3 regions of the Pannonibacter sp. CBAS1226 genome follow, and region 1 is predicted to be linked to each of the others. Evidence: predicted binding sites of a transcription regulator. Region 1 holds the regulator's gene; each other region holds the start of a gene.
The links. The regulator PhoB, encoded in region 1, activates phosphate uptake and scavenging genes when phosphate is short. The targets are predictions, from matches to a motif close to TGTCATNNANCTGTCAT.
Positions count from the first base shown of each region.

Region 2: the regulator PhoB is predicted to act here: its motif matches at 4,048-4,064, upstream of phnD (phosphate/phosphite/phosphonate ABC transporter substrate-binding protein).
Region 3: the regulator PhoB is predicted to act here: its motif matches at 3,493-3,509, upstream of AC0CMF_RS15730 (arsenate-mycothiol transferase ArsC).

Region 1 covers NZ_JBVOUO010000002.1:206,738-212,686, forward strand. The annotation lists gene pstC (phosphate ABC transporter permease subunit PstC) at 1-1,293, shown strand, start outside; gene pstA (phosphate ABC transporter permease PstA) at 1,290-2,624, shown strand; gene pstB (phosphate ABC transporter ATP-binding protein PstB) at 2,639-3,436, shown strand; gene phoU (phosphate signaling complex protein PhoU) at 3,476-4,186, shown strand; gene phoB (phosphate regulon transcriptional regulator PhoB) at 4,224-4,922, shown strand; gene AC0CMF_RS08030 (GcrA family cell cycle regulator) at 5,425-5,949, opposite strand, start outside.
Region 2 covers NZ_JBVOUO010000001.1:116,162-122,110, reverse strand. The annotation lists gene AC0CMF_RS00580 (Na/Pi cotransporter family protein) at 1-338, opposite strand, end outside; gene phnE (phosphonate ABC transporter, permease protein PhnE) at 531-1,331, opposite strand; gene phnE (phosphonate ABC transporter, permease protein PhnE) at 1,328-2,128, opposite strand; gene phnC (phosphonate ABC transporter ATP-binding protein) at 2,146-2,973, opposite strand; gene phnD (phosphate/phosphite/phosphonate ABC transporter substrate-binding protein) at 3,038-3,982, opposite strand; gene AC0CMF_RS00555 (Pnap_2097 family protein) at 4,229-5,137, opposite strand; gene AC0CMF_RS00550 (MSMEG_0569 family flavin-dependent oxidoreductase) at 5,134-5,949, opposite strand, start outside.
Region 3 covers NZ_JBVOUO010000005.1:215,022-220,970, forward strand. The annotation lists gene ptsP (phosphoenolpyruvate--protein phosphotransferase) at 1-1,464, shown strand, start outside; gene AC0CMF_RS15725 (tannase/feruloyl esterase family alpha/beta hydrolase) at 1,588-3,273, opposite strand; gene AC0CMF_RS15730 (arsenate-mycothiol transferase ArsC) at 3,561-4,034, shown strand; gene AC0CMF_RS15735 (bifunctional DedA family/phosphatase PAP2 family protein) at 4,180-5,949, shown strand, end outside.

The DNA of each region.
Region 1 (5,949 bases):
GTGCTGATGGCTGCCTGGCTGTTTTTGTCGCCGGTGATTATTGAAGGAGCGGCGTCGCGGAGTCTTCCGGAGGCGTCATCCGACAGCTCGACCGCCATGACACTGGTGATGACCGACGTTCGCCGTATTGCCGGCGGGCTGCAGGTTCTTGCCCGCCGTGGTGATCTGTCTGAGGAAAGCATCGCGGAAATGCGCGGTGATCTCAGCCTCATTCGCGGCCGCATGGCGCAGGCTGGGGTTGCCCTCGGTGCCGATGTGCGCAGCGAAGTCTTTGAGGCTGCCAAGTCATACCGGGCGATGACCAATTCCTCCCGGTTCATGATGGCCATTGCGGTGATTGCGGTTGCGGCCGCCGGGCTTGTCTGGTCGTTTTTCCGGATTAATCCGGACTTCCGCGCCAGAAATGTCTCCGAGCAGTTCACGCGTTCAATGCTTCTTGCTGCATCGCTCGTCGCCGTGCTGACGACCTTCGGCATTGTGTCGTCCCTGCTGTTTGAGACCTATAATTTCTTCAACATGTACCCTGCTACCGAGTTCTTCTTCGGTACGGTCTGGAATCCGCAGTTCCGCGGCGGCTCCGAACTGGGCATCCTGCCGTTGCTCTGGGGTACCTTGTATGTCTCGACCGTCGCGCTCCTGTTTGCCGTGCCGGTTGGCCTTTATGCGGCAATCTACATGTCGGAATATGCGTCCAAGCCGGTTCGAAGCATCGCCAAGCCGCTGCTTGAGCTGCTGGCGGGTATCCCGACCATCGTCTACGGCCTTTTCGCCCTGATTACGGTTGGCCCTTTCCTGCGCGACTACTTCGCCCAGCCCATGGGCCTGGGCAATTCGTCGTCGTCGGTGCTGACTGCCGGTCTCGTGATGGGCATCATGCTCATCCCCTTCGTGTCATCTCTTTCGGATGACATCATCAATGCGGTTCCCCAGTCTCTGCGTGACGGTGCCTATGGCCTTGGGGCCACCAGATCCGAGGCGATCCGGCAAGTTGTCTTTCCGGCGGCCTTGCCGGGCATTGTCGGCGCTGTCCTTCTGGCAGCAAGCCGCGCCATTGGCGAGACCATGATTGTGGTGATGGGCGCCGGAGCTGCAGCCAAGCTGGGGCTCAATCCGTTCGATGCCATGACCACCGTTACAGTGAAGATCGTCAGCCAGCTGACAGGTGACACGGAGTTCGCCTCACCGGAGACACTGGTCGCCTTCGCGCTTGGCATGACGCTCTTTGTCTTCACTCTGGGACTGAATGTCGCCGCTCTTTACATCGTCCGTAAATACCGGGAGCAATACGAATGACCAGCGTCGATACTGTTCCGTTCAAATCGATCTATAACCCGGATGCACGGACCAAGCGGAGAAACGCGGCTGAGCGCCGGTTCCGCTTCTATGGAATGACGGCCATTTTCATTGGCTTGATGTCCCTCGTCATCCTTCTGTCTTCAGTGCTTTCCAGTGGCCTTGCTGCATTCAACCAGGCCTTTGTTGAGTTCGATGTGCAGCTGACGGAATCCGCCCTCGACAAGTCGGGCCAGCGGGATCTTGAGGAGATGAAGAAGGTCAGCACGGTCGGCTACGGGAATGTAATCCAGAAGGCGCTTCTGGAGGCTCTGAACCGTGCGGGCATTGAGACCGGCGGTTTGTCCGACAGGGAAATTTTTGATCTCGTCTCCAAGGAAGCACCGGCGACACTGCGCAACATGGTGCTGGCGGATCCGAACCTTGTCGGCCAGACAATCAAGTTCAAGACCTACGCCAATGGCCGTGTCGATGGCTACTTCAAGGGCCGCGTCACGATGGACAGCGCGAAGCTGGATAGCAATATCTCGCCTGAGCAGCTGGAACTCGCCGACAGAATGCGCGCAGCCGGCATGATGTATGAAGGCTTCAACTGGGGCTTCTTCTTCGGGCCGGATGCCTCCGACTTGCGTCCTGAAGCGGCAGGTCTGGGTATCGCCTTCCTCGGCTCCATGTATATGATGATGATTGTTCTTGTCCTGGCGGTTCCGATCGGCGTGGCGGCGTCCATCTACCTTGAGGAATTTGCCCCCAAGAACTGGTTTACTGACCTGATTGAAGTCAACATCTCGAACCTGGCAGCCGTTCCGTCAATCGTGTTCGGTATCCTTGGCCTGGCTGTTTTCATCAATTTTGCCGGTCTTCCCCAGTCGGCCTCGCTGGTTGGCGGTCTTGTCCTGACGCTGATGACGATCCCGACAATCATCATTGCCACCCGTGCTGCGCTGCGCGCGGTGCCGCCGAGCATCCGGGATGCGGCGCTTGGGGTCGGTGCGTCGAAGATGCAGTCGATCTTTCATCACGTGCTGCCGCTTGCCGCTCCCGGCATCCTGACTGGAACGATCATTGGCTTGGCTCAGGCCCTTGGTGAAACCGCGCCCCTGCTGCTGATCGGCATGGTTTCATTTGTTCGCAGTTTCCCGTCTGCTCCGCCGGAAGGCTTCTTCGAGCCGGCAGCTGCCCTGCCTGTTCAGGTCTTCAACTGGACGCAGCGTGGTGACCCGGCTTTCGTCGAGCGCGCATCCGGAGCCATTATCGTGCTGCTGGTGTTCCTGATCGTAATGAACCTGGTTGCCATCATCCTGCGCCGCCGCTTTGAGCGCCGCTGGTAAGAAAGGGATTACCGATGAATGTCAGCGCAAAAGTGGAGAACGGCGTGACCCACGCAGAACCCAAGATCGTCGCCCAGAAGGTTCAGGTCTATTACGGCGACAAGCACGCCATCAAGGACGTGGACATCAAGATTCAGCCCCGTTCCGTGACCGCCTTTATCGGTCCGTCGGGCTGCGGCAAGTCCACCTTCCTGCGCACCCTCAACCGGATGAACGACACCATCGACATCTGCCGCGTTGAAGGTGACATCCTGATCGACGGCGAGAACATCTACGATCCGAAGGTCGATCCGGTGCAGCTGCGCGCCAAGGTCGGCATGGTGTTCCAAAAGCCGAACCCGTTCCCCAAGTCGATCTACGAGAACGTCGCCTATGGTCCGCGCATCCACGGCCTGACCCGCAACAAGGCGGAACTCGATGAAGTGGTTTCTGCCTCGCTGCAGAAGGCCGGCCTGTGGAACGAAGTGAAGGACCGTCTTGATGGTCCGGGCACGGGCCTGTCCGGTGGCCAGCAGCAGCGTCTCTGCATTGCCCGCGCCATCGCCGTCAGCCCCGAAGTGATCCTCATGGACGAGCCGTGCTCGGCCCTTGATCCGATTGCGACCGCCAAGGTCGAAGAGCTGATCGACGAGCTGCGCACCAACTTCACCATCGTGATCGTGACGCACTCCATGCAGCAGGCTGCCCGCGTGTCCCAGCGCACCGCTTTCTTCCATCTCGGCAATCTGGTCGAGGAAGGGGCGACGCAGGACATCTTCACCAATCCGCAGGACAAGCGCACGCAGGATTACATCACCGGCCGTTTCGGCTGATACTGGATCTTGCGCTCGAGAATTTGAGAGGAACACGACATGTCCGAGCATACCGTAAGCTCGTATGACGAGGAACTGCGCGCCCTGGCCGGCCGGGTCGCCGAAATGGGCGGTCTGGCGGAGAAGCTGGTGAATGATGCCGTCACCGCTCTGCTGACTCACGATCTGCCCAAGGCACAGGCCACCGTTCAGGCCGATGCCAAGCTGGACGAGATGCAGCAGGAAATCGAGGCGAAGTTCATCCGCATCGTCGCCCTGCGCCAGCCGATGGGTCAGGATCTGCGCGAGATCATGGCCGCAGGCCGCATCGCCAACGATCTGGAGCGCGTCGGTGACCTTGCCAAGAACATCGCCAAGCGCGTGATTGCCATCGACGGCGTCTTCAATTCCAAGAAGGCCGCCTTCGGCGTCGAGCACATGTCCGATCTGGCGCTGAACCAGCTCAAGTCGGTGCTGGACGCCTATACGGGCCGTGATGCCGAAGCCGCCAAGGCTGTGCGCGAGCGCGACGATGAGGTGGATGCCATCTACACCTCGCTGTTCCGCGAGCTGCTGACCTACATGATGGAAGATCCGCGCAAGATCACCCAGTGTGCCCACCTGCTGTTCTGTGCCAAGAACATCGAGCGCATTGGTGACCACGCCACCAACATCGCCGAAAACGTCTATTTCATGGTGACCGGTGACCAGCTGCTGGAAGCCCGCCGCAAGATCGACGAGATGGGCATTGCCGAAAACGAAGGCGCCTGATCTGCCTGCCTGTAAGTGACGTCCGGAGCATATTGCCATGCCCAAGGTTCTTATCGTTGAAGACGAAGAGCCCCTGAGCCTTCTGCTGCGCTACAATCTGGAAGCGGAAGGCTATGACGTGGACTCCTGCGACCGGGGAGATGACGCCGAAATCCGGCTGCGGGAGACGCAGCCGGACCTCTTGCTGCTGGACTGGATGCTGCCAGGCCTTTCCGGCATCGAGCTGTGCCGCCGCGTCCGGGCCCGGTCCGAAACCGAACGCCTGCCGATCATCATGCTGACGGCACGCGGCGAGGAGGCCGAGCGCATCCGGGGCCTGGCCACCGGCGCCGATGACTATGTGGTGAAACCCTTCTCGATCCCCGAGCTGATGGCCCGCGTGCGCGCCATCCTGCGCCGGGCCCGCCCGGAAGTGGTGTCCACCATGCTGAAGTCCGGCGATCTGGAGCTGGACAAGGAAACCCACCGCGTCCGTCGCAACGGCAAGGAAATTCACCTGGGGCCGACCGAGTTCCGCCTGCTGGAATTCCTGATGACCTCGCCCGGTCGCGTATTCTCCCGCGAGCAGCTGCTCGACGGTGTGTGGGGTCATGATGTCTATGTGGATGAGCGCACCGTCGATGTTCACGTCGGCCGCCTGCGCAAGGCCATCAACAAGGGCAAGGTGAAGGATCCGATCCGCACGGTCCGCGGCGCGGGTTATGCCTTCAACGATCAGTTCGCCGTCGCCAGTTGATCCGCTCTGCTGCAATTCTTCTGGAAAGGCCCGCCATCCGTGCGGGCCTTTTGGCTTTTGGAGGCTCTCTGCGCTGCCCCTACACCAAGGCTTTCGATGCTGACGCATCACGCCTTGAATTTGCTCAGGCGCCGCACGGCTTGACCAACTCTCCGTTGTCATCCCCACGAAGGTGGGGATCCAGTGCGCTCTGAAACCAAGGCCCTGAGATGCTGACCATCATGCTCAATCGCCACAAGGGCTTGAGCAGCTCACGGTGAGCCAGGCTCGTCGCGAGTTGGTCTGAGTTTGAAATTTGAAGACTGGGGGTACTGGTTCCCCGCATGCGCGGGGATGACAACGGAGAGGTTTGGGCGGTGGCTCTCGTCCCTTCTGACGGAGCCTTTTGCGCCGGTATTCAATGCCGTCCCCCACCTCCAGCCAACAAAAAAGCCTGCCGCAACGGGCAGGCTTGATTGGGTGAGGGAGCCGCTTGGGGTGCTGGTTGGCCCCCTCTGAAGCATCAGCCGCGAAGGGCTTTCTTGTCCGGAGCGGCGCGGCGGCGGTCGTTGACCGGCTGGTAGGCGATCCGGCAGTGCTGCGGGCAATAGGGAACGCCGGGCTCCGAATGGCGGCCGCAGAAATAGAAATCCGAAGAGGACGGGTCACCGATCGGCCACTTGCAGGTGCGCTCGGTGAGGGTGAGGATCGTGGCGCGCTCGGTGAAGGGCACCAGTTCGGCGAGCGGTGCTGCTTCCACGTCGATGGCCACATCTTCCTGCGGTGCCATCTTCAGCGCCGTGGCGCCGCGCAGCTGCGGCGTTCCTGCCGAAGGCGTGCGGATGGTGGAGGTGGCCTGCACCGTGGTCTGCTGCGGCGCGGCGGCTGCCGTCACCGGCGCCGTTGCGCTGCGCGGGCGGCGCTGCTTGGTGACAGGGGCCGCCGTCTTGGCGCGGCCCGACAGGCCAAGGCGGTGAACCTTGCCGATGACAGCGTTGCGCGTGATGCCGCCAAGCTCGGCAGCAATCTGGCTCGCGCTCAGACCGTC
Region 2 (5,949 bases), on a different contig from region 1:
GGCAGGGCAAGGTTGACGATATCCAGCTTGAAGCCAAGCGTTGCCACCAGCCAGCCGGTCATGGTGGTGCCGATGTTGGTGCCGAAGATGACCCAGACAGACTGGGCCAGCGACAGAAGACCGGCGTTGACGAAGCCGATGGTCGCAACGGTGACAGCAGTGGACGACTGAACGATCGCCGTTACGGCAATGCCGGCAAGGATGCCGCGCCAGGGTGCGCCGGTGGCGCTGCGCAACAGCCCCTCAAGCGCCTTTCCGGCCGCCAGCTTGAGGCCGTCGGTCATCATCCACATACCGGCGAGAAACAGGCCGGTCCCGCCGAGCAGCAGCGCGATCATGATGAATAACCGCCATGAAAGCAGCCCGCGTGAGCACGCCCCCCGGCCGCAGGGAAGAGCCTTTGATTACGGATGATGACGGTCCTCCTGTCATGCTTCTGTATGACGAAGCATGACATTGCCATATCCGGAGATTGGACGCACGTGCAGCCGGAAAGACACCTATGCCGCTGCGTGACAGGGGCAACTGCATCAGATGATCGCGTGCCTCACCTTGGCAGAGACCCATTCGGAGACCACAACGGTCGCCAGGATCACGAGAATGATCAGCATGACCTGAGGCCAGGCGAGAACATTCAGGCTGGCCTGAAGCTGAGCACCGATGCCCCCTGCCCCGACCAGGCCGAGGATCGCGCTTTCTCGGATGTTGATGTCCCAGCGGAAGACGGAAATGCCATAGAAAGCCGGCAGGACCTGCGGCACGATCCCGTAATTGAGGATTTGTGCCTGGCTGGCGCCGGTGGCGGTGATAGCCTCGATCTGCGCCTGATCCGTTTCCTCAATCGCTTCATAAAGCAGCTTGCCAATGAAGCCGACCGAGCGGAAGGCGATGGCAAGGATCCCGGCCAGCAGGCCCGGTCCGAGGATGGAGACCAGCAGAAGGGCCCAGATCAGGGAGTTGATCGAGCGGGACGCTACAATGCAGAACAAGGCGAAAGGCCTGAGCAGCAGGCGCGACGGGGTGGTGTTATGCGCGGCCAGAAAGGCAAGCGGCACGGCAATCAAGATGCCCAGAAGCGTGCCCAGCGTCGCAATGTTGATCGTGTCCCAGAGCGGTGCCCACAACTTCTCCATATAGGACCAGCGCGGCGGCAGGGCGCGGCCGATCAGGTCCCCGGCCGCATTGGGCGCATCATAGACAAACAGCCACATGGTGCGCGCTGTCATGGTGTTCCAGCACCAGACAAACAGCGCCACGACGAAAACCCAGAACACCCATAGGGCGAGTTGGGTCTTTGGCGTGCGGTGACGCCAGATCTGCGTGCCGGTCATTTCAGCAGCCTCCGCAGATGGCCGGAGCCATATTCAGCCACCATCACAATGGCAATGATAATGAGCAGGATCGCGCCGGCGCTGTCATATTCATAGCGGTTGAGCGCCGTGTTCAGCGTTCCGCCGATCCCCCCTGCCCCGACAATCCCGATCACCGCGCTTTCGCGGAAATTGATATCGAAGCGGTAAAGGCTGAGCCCGATGAGGCGCGGCATCACCTGCGGCTGGATCGCGTAATTGATCAGTTGCAACCAGCTTGCACCGGTCGCGCGGATGGCTTCGGCCTGCGCCTCATCGATATCCTCGATGTCCTCGGCGAGAAGCTTGGCGATGAAGCCGATCGTCGCAAAGGTCAGCGTCAGAAAGCCGGCAAAGGCGCCGAACCCGAACAGGGCGACGAAGAAGATCGCCACGATGATTTCCTGCAAGGCGCGGCTTGCAGCGATGATGCTGCGGCAGATCGCATAGATCCAGGCAGGCGAGACATTGCGCGCGGCCCCAATCCCGATGGGAACGGAAATGAGAATGCCTACCACGGTCGAGGTGAAGGTCATCGTCAGGCTTTCCATCAGCCCGGCCGAGATATCACGCCAGCGGGAGGTGAAATCCGGCTGCAGGAAGCCGCCGATGAACCGCAGGCCGCGCTCCCAGCCTTCGGCCATGCGGGTCCAGTTCACATCGACGCTGCCGATGGCAAGCACCAGATAGGCAACTGCACCAACCGCCAGCAACACGCGCCAGTGGCGCGACTTGATCATCTGGGGCGGGCGCCGCCAGCTCGTGGGATAGCTGGTCATATCACTGGCACCGGACACTAGAGCGCCCCCAGCATTTTTTCGGTTTGCACACGCTCGTCAGCCTCGGCCTGAGCATCCTCGGCCGCGCCCTTGCGCATGGCTGTCCAGTCTTCGGCGCCGTAAATCCGCGTCAGAACCTCTTCTGTCAGACCGGCCGGAGGGCCATCAAACACCACGCGCCCAGCCTGCAGGCCGATGATGCGGTCCGTAAACTGCTGCGCCAGCACCACGTCGTGGATGTTGATGATGGCCGGAAGGCCGCTCTCGCGGCAAATCTCGACGATGAGCCGCATGATCTGACGGCTTGTCTTGGGGTCGAGGCTCGCCGTCGGCTCATCGATCAGCAGCAGTTCAGGCTCTTGTTCAAGCGCCCGGGCAATGCCGACGCGCTGGCGCTGGCCGCCCGACAGGGCATCGGCACGCTTGTTCACATGGGCGGAAAGGCCGACCCGGTCCAGCAGCCGGAAGGCGCGCTGGATGTCCTCGGGCGGAAAGCGGCGCGTGAAGGAGCGCCAGAAGGGCACATAGCCCAGCCGTCCCGACAGCACGTTCTCCATCACCGTCAGGCGCTCCACCAGCGCGTATTCCTGAAAGATCATGCCGATCCGCCGCCGCGCCCGGCGCAAATCACCCGCCCCAAGGGCCGTAATATCGAGCCCGTTCAGCAGCACCTTGCCCGAAGTCGGCTGGACCAGCCGGTTGATGCAGCGGATCAAGGTGGACTTTCCAGCCCCTGACGGTCCGATCAACCCGGCAACCTGTCCCTTTGGCAAATCGAAGGAGACATCCGTCAGGGCCTTGTCGCCGGTCTTGTAGGTTTTGGTCAGCGACTGGATGTGCAGCATGGGTGGCCTTCTCAAAACGGACAGGCGGGGTCATCCCCGCCTGTCTTGTGCATTTCAGGAAAGATCAGTTGCAGGTGTACTGAACGCCCATGGCCGCATCGATTTCACGCACCACCGACCAGTATTCCTTGAAGGTGATGGGGATGAACTGTGCTTCACCAGACTTGGAGAATTCCTTTTCCAGCGAGGAGCCGGCCCAGTTGAAGCTGAAGAAGGCTTCGCGGATCTTCTCCTGCAGTTCCGGCGTCAGGTTATGCGCTGTGCCGTAACCGGTGGTCGGGAACGTGTCGGACTTGTAGATCGTGACGATCTGCTCGGGCTTGATCACTTCGCGCTGGATCATGCGGGACATGACCGAGTTTGCGATCGCAGCAGCGTCGTAGTCCTTGTTCGCCACACCGAGGATCGAGTTGTCATGGGCGCCGGAGAAGGCCGGCGTGAAGTCACGGCCAGCTTCCATGCCATATTGCGCCTTCATCAGGGCGGAAGGCGCCTTGAAGCCGGAGTTCGAGGTTTCAGACGTGAAAGCCATCGTGCGGCCCTTGATGTCTTCCACCTTCTCGATACCCGCACCCGGATAGGTGATGAATTCCATCTCGTAGCCGAAGGAGCCATCGGCCTTGGCCATCATGGCAAAGGGACGGAAGCCTGCGCAGGCAATCGCCAGCGGGTTGGAGCCGGTGTTGAAGCCTGCGACATGCAGGCGGCCGGCGCGCATTGCCTCGATCTGGGCTGCATTGGACTGAACCGGGAAGAACTGCACCGGCTTGCCGGTGACCGCTTCCATGTGCGCCAGGAAATCCGACCAGGCTTCGGCGTAGACAGCCGGATCCTCCACAGGGGTATAGGCGAAGATCAGCTGCGCCGGATCGACAAGCTGAGCAGGGTCAGACGGAACATCTGCAACCATGTCACCATCAGCGTCGGTGTAGCGAGCGTCCAGCTTGAACTCGGCCTGAGCAGCCGTGGCAGCAAGGATCATTGCGGCGGAGAGCAGAAGATGTTTCATGGATCATCCTTTCCTGACGTTTGGTCACCTGTACGTTCGGGGTATTGCAAGTTTGTGACACGTACATTTCAGGCAGATGACATTGCTCCGGCACCGGCTTATCCGGAGCCAAAACTGGCCGAATTCAGGATGGACTTTCGGGATACACTTACCGGCTTATACCAAGGCTCTGAGATGCTGGCGCATCACGCCTCGAAATGCTCAAACATCGCACAGGCTTGACGAAATCCCGATGAGGCAGGCTCATCAGGGATTGGGTGTTGCGGCTTTATCCGCCTCAGCCTCGCCATGACCGAACAGGACGGATGCGATCACGGAGCCATCCATGCGTCCGACCGTGCAAAGGCCCACCGGCTCAGTGTCTTGCCGCGAACACAGACGGATACGCAGGGTTTCGCCCTGGTCGATATTGCCCGTGAACAGCACCACATGCGGCTTCTCGAAGCGCAACGCTGCGGCCTCTGCCCCTTCCCACTGCCAGAAGGCCCGCGCTGCCGCTGCCAGAAACTCGGCAAAATAGAACAGCCCCGCGCCGTTGAATTCCTCCAGGGGGCATGGCTGAAACAGGGTTTCATTCCAGCAAGGCAGCGCGGCGGTATCGAGTGTCCGCAACAGACCGGCGGCCCCGGCAAGGCGGCTCGGCCTGACAGACCCGCTGACATTGGCGTTGCGGAGCATGGAGCGGCGGACCGAGCGGTTTGTCCCGGAAGTGCGCGCAACGAATGCCGACTGCAGAACCACGGCTCCTGCAGGCACCCCGTCCACACACAAGGTGAAGAGGCTTTCGCATCTGGCATGCGAGACCGGGTAGAGGTTTGCCGCGATCGACAGGACCGCGTTGGCCCTTGCCTGCGAAAACCGGACATTGCAGCTCAGGGCCGAAATGGCCGCATAGGCCTCCTGCCCGTCCGGTGTGCGGAAATCGGCATTGTCCATACCGAGATCGCGCCCAAGCATCAGCCAGTGGCGGTGCGCCAGCTCCTTCAAAAGCCAGGTGCGCGAAAGACCGAAGGGCGTGAGATGCGGCATGCCCAGAAGGATCTCCGGGCACAGCCCCCTGTCCAGCAGGGAGGGCAAAGGCAGGCTGGAAGCAGCACTGCCATCACTCATACCGGGCAATGCAGCCCGCACCGTCTGCAAGGAAAAGACTGTCAAAGGCCCCGGCCTCCAGCCTGTGCGGCACGCGGTGCAGCTTCATGCAGCCCCCTGTTCCTCAGGAAGCCCGTGAGCTGCCCGGCGACATAATCGGCATCCTGCGCGATGCTGAGGAACCGGCCTGATCCCCAGGTCCACAGCCAGGGCAGTCCCAGCACATAAACGCCCGGCACCCCGGTGACGCCGCGCCGCTGGACCGGATAGCCGGTGCCGTCGAAGATGGGAACCGCGGCATAGGACCAGTCCGGTGTGAAGCCCGTGGCCCAGATGATGCTGGTGATGCCTGCGCCATCCAGATCAAGCTCCGTCACCTCCTGCGCCGGCTCCCACAGCGGCACATAGACACTGGCCGGCGGGGCGGTGATGTTGTTGCGGGCAATGTGCTGATCGATCAGGGCATTGATGCCGTTATAGACCCGGTCTGCCTCATCGAGGTTCCGGCGCAGGTTCTGCCGGAACTGCATCGTCGCCCCCTTCGCCGTTTCGAAGCGGCCATAGAGCTTCATGCCTTCCAGGGCAAATTTCCGCAGGTCGATATCGCGCCCGCCATCGCGGCCGGTCAGATAGTGGTTGGTGTCATGCTTCTTCTTCGTCATTCCGTCATGTTCGACGGTAATGCCGTATTGTCCGATGTCTGTCAGCCAGTCGACCACATCGCGCCCCCGGTAGAACCGGGCACAGCGCGGCGCATTGCCTGTCACCAGATGCACCTGGCGGCCGGCCAGATGCAGATCCTCCGCAATCTGGCAGCCCGACTGGCCCGAGCCAACCACCATGACGCCGCCATCCGGCAGGCTCTCCGGGCTACGGTA
Region 3 (5,949 bases), on a different contig from region 1:
GCAGCCCGCGCGGCGTCGCCTCAAGCCCGAGACATTCTGACCGCCATTGCCAGTCTTGCCGAAGACGCAGACTGGGCCGCAGCCATTGCCGCCCATGTGGCTGACGGACAACCGGCCATCACCGCCATTCTGACCTCAGGGCGTGAGACGGCAGCGGCGCTTGCTGCCCTGCCGGACCCTTACGCCCGCGCCCGCGCCGAAGACATGGATGCGGTGGCCCGGCTGCTGGCACTTGCCGTCAACGGCCTGAAGCCGGTGTCCCTCGCCGATTGCCCGGAAGGAGCTGTCATCGTGGCTGGGGATCTGACCGCTCTGGAAATCGGCGCGGCGGACCTGCGCCGCACCGGCGGCCTCATCTGCCGCAACGGCTCGGCCACCAGCCATGCCGCCATTCTGGCCAAGGCCTTCGGCATTCCCGCCGTCTTCGGTGTGGCTGACCCGCAAGGCAAGCTTGCCGCAGCGCGGACGGTAGCGCTGGATGGCACATCGGGGCTGGTCTACCCGGACCCGTCATCTGATATCGCGGAGGAGTTCACGGCACGCTGCGCGCAGGCCCGCGCCGAAGCGGAGCGGCTCTCCGCGCTCCGGGATGTGGCGCCGGTCACGCGCGATGGCACACCGGTCATTGTCGCCGCCAACATCGGCTCGGTGAAGGACATTGAGCTGGCAAAGGAGCACGGCGCCATGGGCGTCGGCCTGATGCGCACCGAGTTCCTGTTCCTGGGGCGCACCGCCCTGCCGGATGAGGAAGAACAGTTCACCACCTACCGGACCGTGCTGGAGGCTTTTCCCGGCCATCCGGTGGTGATCCGCACCCTCGACATCGGCGGCGACAAGCCGGTGCGCGGTATTTCGGTGCCGCAGGAGGAAAATCCCTTCCTCGGCCTGCGCGGCATCCGGCTGTGTCTCGCCAATCCGGCCCTGTTCAAGGTGCAGCTGCGGGCGCTCTTGCGCGCGGCCCCTTACGGCGATCTCAAGGTGATGCTGCCCATGGTCAGCGATCCGGCGGAAATCGCCAGCACCCGCGGCCTCATCAACGCGTGCGAAGCCGAGCTGACGGCAGAGGGCAAGGCCTTTGGCCGCTTTGATCTCGGCACCATGGTGGAAACGCCCGCCGCCGCCCTCATTGCCCGTGATCTGGCGGCAGTCACGGCCTTCTTCTCTATCGGCACCAATGACCTCACCCAATATGTCATGGCCGCCGACCGGATGAACCCGTCCGTCGCAAGCCTCTGCCAGACGGACCATCCGGCTGTTCTGCGCGCCATCCGCATGGTGGCGCAAGCGGCGCAGGCCCATGGCATCTGGTGCGGCATCTGCGGCGAGGCTGCGTCCGATGCGGGCCTGCTTCAAACCTTCCTTGATGCGGGCGTGCGCGAGCTCAGCATGGCGCCAGCCTCCATCCCCCGCATCAAACAAGCCATCGGCGCTGCCACCCTCTCCTCCCCGCCTCAGATCCCCTGAGGTCAGACGCCACCTGCCCCGGAAGACCGCTTCCGGGGCATTTTTCTTGGTTAAGCCCGTGCGGCGCTTGAGCATCTTCAAGGCGTGATGCGTCAGCGTCGAAAGCCTTGGTATTACGGGGTTTCACTGGCAGGTGAAGCTCTCCGCCGAAGCCGGATCGCTGCCGGTGTAGCGGGCCACCTGCGGATGCGGGCAGAGCTTGCGCGTCACCTTGCCCAGCGCCCCGATGCCCTCCTTGTTGCCATCCGTCACGGAGGCAACCACCGCACCGGGAGCCTTGTCCTTTTCCACCCAGTCCGTCAGAGAGGCGAAAAAGTCGAAGCCGTCTGCCGTGGGGCCGCTGGCGCCATGAGGCATGCCGGCAATCCGGTAATAGCGGATGAAGCCATCAAGCTCTGCGCCTGTATTGGCCGAAAGCCGTTCGAACCAGGTGTCCGTGTCGCGGATCGAGAACACCGGATCACCCGCCCCATGGAACAGGACAATCTTGCCTCCGGCAGCCCGGAACGCAGTCAGATCCGGATTATCCGCGCCCGGCGGGGTCATGAACTCCATGGGGGATTCGGGAAACTCATCCGTCTTCGCAAAGATCTTCGGCGCGTCCGTGTCGAAGTTGAAGGCGGCAAGATAGGCCATCAAAGCTTCGGGCGATCCTTCGACGCGGGTGGGCGGAGTGGTGAAGATCTGCGCCAGCGAAGGAGCACCCAGCGCCACGATACGCGGCAGATTGGCAAAAGCTTCCGCTTCGCTGTTGACCCGCCACATGCGCCAGTTGGACGAGGCCATGCCGGCATCCCAGACCCAGGGGGCGTAAAGCTGCCCGCCCTTGCTGTTGTGCGGCCCCTTGAGGATCGTCTGCAGCGCATCAATCCTGGGCTGGCTCAGGCAGCCGGTTTCCTGCCCGGCCTTGCAGGCAAGCGCGGAGACATCAAAGGCCTTCTGGCAGCCATCGATATCCTGCGCCAGACCATCCTTCAGTCCGTCCAACCCGTCGCAGGCGTCCAGAATACCCCTGGCGAGAACATCCGTATCGTCCTTTGACAGGGACGTGCGGATATCACCGGAGATGGCGGCCAGTGCCTGCAGGTCGTGGGCGTGCTGCACGGCGGCCTTGGGCAGATTGAAACCGGGATAGGCAATCAGCAGCCCGTCGAAGGCATCGGGCATCCGTTCCGCAGCCACCATGGCATGGCGGCCGCCATTGGAGCTGCCAAGCCCGTAAGACCGCTGCACCGGCTGGCCGTAGAAGGCCTCGATCATCTGCAACGCCACCGGGTTGAGCCGGGCCACGGCACCATAGCCATAGTCCCTGCGTGCCTGAGGGTCGAAGCCGAAGCGCGCGCCGCCCGCAAGGCCTGCATCCTTCACCGCTGCGCCATCATGCCCTGCATCACTGGAGACGACCGCATAACCGCGTCCAAGCGCCGTCTGGCTCCTGTCGCCGCCCAGCACCTGACCAAGGGCGGGCACCACGCGGCCATCATTGCCGCCATTGAACTGATGCACGAAGCCGCCGTTCCAGTTTTCCGGCAGGCGCAGTTCAAAGGAGATGGCGTAGGTCTGGCCATCCACGCCCGTGCGCTGGTCCAGCTTGCCCTGAACCGCACAATGGGAAATGGGCGACATATCGGAGCGGCCAATCGCGGCATCCCTGGCAACCGCTTCGCTGCCGGTGACGTCCAGCCCCTCGATCTGGAACAGGCCCGCAGCGGCGGCGCAATCTGCCGCCGCCTGCACGTTTTCCGTGGCTGCCACAGGCAGCAGGGGCGCCGCCAGCAGGCTGGCAAGCAAGGCTTGTCTGAATTTCATTCCGTCCTCCCGAAACAAAATCCGGTCTGCGTCGTTTCCTGCCTGTGACTCAGCTCCTCCTGTGGTCACAGCCAGCAAGTGCAGTCCGGACGCAATCCGTATTGCAGGTCGTATGCTAACGGGCGTCCTTTTGGCTGGACAAGTCAAAACCGCACTACAGCCATACGCCCGCCACCTTGCCGGCCGTGCCGCGGCGTCCGGGTTTGCACGAACTGCCGCTGTCACACGTCCGTAGTGTCATCTGACTAAACAGGCGCCCAAGGGGCGATGATTCGAAGAGGCCTGGAATGACCCCGTCGACTGTGCTTTTCGTTTGTCCGGACAACGCCCTGCTGGGGCCGCTGGCCGAAGCTTATCTGAACAGCCTTGCGCCGCAGGGGATTCGTGCCTTTTCTGCGGGCCCCAATCCGCGCGGCACACTGCATCCGCTGGTGCGGCGCCTGCTGCAGGACCATGGCCTGGATGCGCAGGGCCTTGAGCCCAAGAGCTGGGACATCTTCATGCTGCCCCATGCGCCGCAGCCCGACCGCGTGGTGGCGCTGACGGACAGTGTGGCCGGCGGCCATCAGCCGGACTGGCCGGGCAACCCGCGCCGCACCCTGTGGCAGGTGGCGGCCTGCGAGGCTGACAGCCGTCCGGAAAGCCTTGCGGCCTGCAGCGAGTACTTCCGGCGCATTCGCAGGTGCATTGATCAGACGCTTGCGCAGCAGACACCGCCCGTGCACCGGCAGGCGCAGGAGCTGCTTCTTGCCTCTTGCTGAGACCGCGTGCACCTTGCCGAAACTTTCTGGTGCTAGATACCTGTTGAGCACATAGGCCGATACTTATATGCAGGCGGCCTTGGCCCGAGAACCCTGCAGCCATGCGTGTGAGGCCTAAAGTGTTGCGATCAGGTGGAAGCCGTTCTTGACCGAGTATCTCAATCAGATCGTCACGTTCCTCGGAGATAATCCGGAACTGGCCGGGCTCATCTGCTTCCTCATCGCCATGGGCGAGGCCCTTTTCATTGTCGGCCTCTTCGTGCCCAGCACCGTGGTTCTGGTTGGTGCGGGCGCGCTTGCCGGGCTCGGCAAGCTCGATCCGGTGTCGATCTTTCTATGGACGACCTGTGGTGCCATTGTCGGCGACGCGATTTCCTATTGGGTCGGCTATTTCTACAAGGACCGGCTGCGCAATGTCTGGCCCCTGTCCCGCTACACCAGCATCATGGAGCGGGGCGAAGCCTTCTTCCGCCTGCATGGCGGCAAGAGCGTCTTCATCGGACGCTTCGTGCCGGGGGTGAAATCCGTCGTGCCGGGCATCGCCGGCATGGTGGGCATGGATGCCTGGTACTTCACGTTCGTCAACGTCACCTCGGCCATTGCCTGGGCCGTCTCGCACCTCGGACCCGGCTTCATTGCCGGCACGGCGCTGAGTGCCATCGGCGAGGTCAGCGGCCGTCTGGCGGTGATGCTGGGCGTGCTCTGCGTCATCCTCTTTGTCGTGATCATGCTGGGCCGCTGGCTCATCCAGATCATCATTCCGCTGTTCGCAGGCACCCATGGCGCCATCATCGGCTGGTTTGCCCGCCGTCCCGGCCCGGTCTCGCAGTGGGTGGCCCGCTCTTTCGATCCGCAGCATCCCCGCTCCACCGGCATGCTGGCATCCGCGCTCCTGCTGATCATCACCATGCCCGCCTTCTTCTGGCTGGTGACGCAGCTGACGCCGGGCGACAGCCTGACCCAGGCGGATCTGGCGATCCGCAACCTGTTCGAGAGCCTGCGCTCGCCGCTGGGTGACCGCATCCTCGTGCCCATCACCATGCTGGGCGATGGTTTTCTGCTGACCATCTTTGCGCTGCTGGTCGCGGCCTATCTGTTTGGCCGCAAGGCCTGGCGCCGGGGCACCGGTTTCCTCATCGCCGTCAGCACGACGGCGCTGTTCGTGCCGCTGATGAAGGCTCTCGTCGTGCGTGACCGGCCCAATGTCTTTGGCGACGGTGTACATGGTTTCAGCTTTCCCTCCGGCCACACGACGGTCACCACCGTCATTTTCGGCATTATTGCCGTGCTGATCGCCCATGAGCGCTCGGCCTGGTCCAAGGCCGGCATCTTCACCATCACCGCCATCTATGTGCTGACCATGGCTTTCTCCCGGGTCTATCTCGGGGTGCACTGGACCAGCGATGTGCTGGCGGGCCTGCTGTTCGGCACCGCCATGGTCGCCGCCTTTGCCTTCGTCTTTGGCCATGTCCACAACGAAAAGGTGGGCCGGGGCGTGCTGGTGGCGATTGTCGCCAGTGCCTTCGTGGTGTTCGGCGGCTGGCACATCACACGCAACCTGCCTGCAGCGCTTGCCACCTACAGCCCCGTGCCGAACGAGCAGGTGCTTGACGAGGCGGATTGGCTGGACAGCGGTTGGACCCGCGTTGCCCCGCGCCGCGTCGGCCTCAGCGGCGATGATGAAGAGCCGTTGATCGTGCAATATGCCGGAGATCTCGGCACCCTTGCCCGCCGGCTGGAACAGGAGGGCTGGCAAAAGGCTCCGGCCTGGACCGTAAGATCTGCGGCCGGGTTCATTGAAGGCCAGACCAGCGCGGAGGTTCTGCCCGCCCTGCCGCGGACCCATTATGGACGCTATGCCGCCCTGGTGATGATCCGCAACAGCCATGCGCCGGACAAGAAGGACGATATCCGT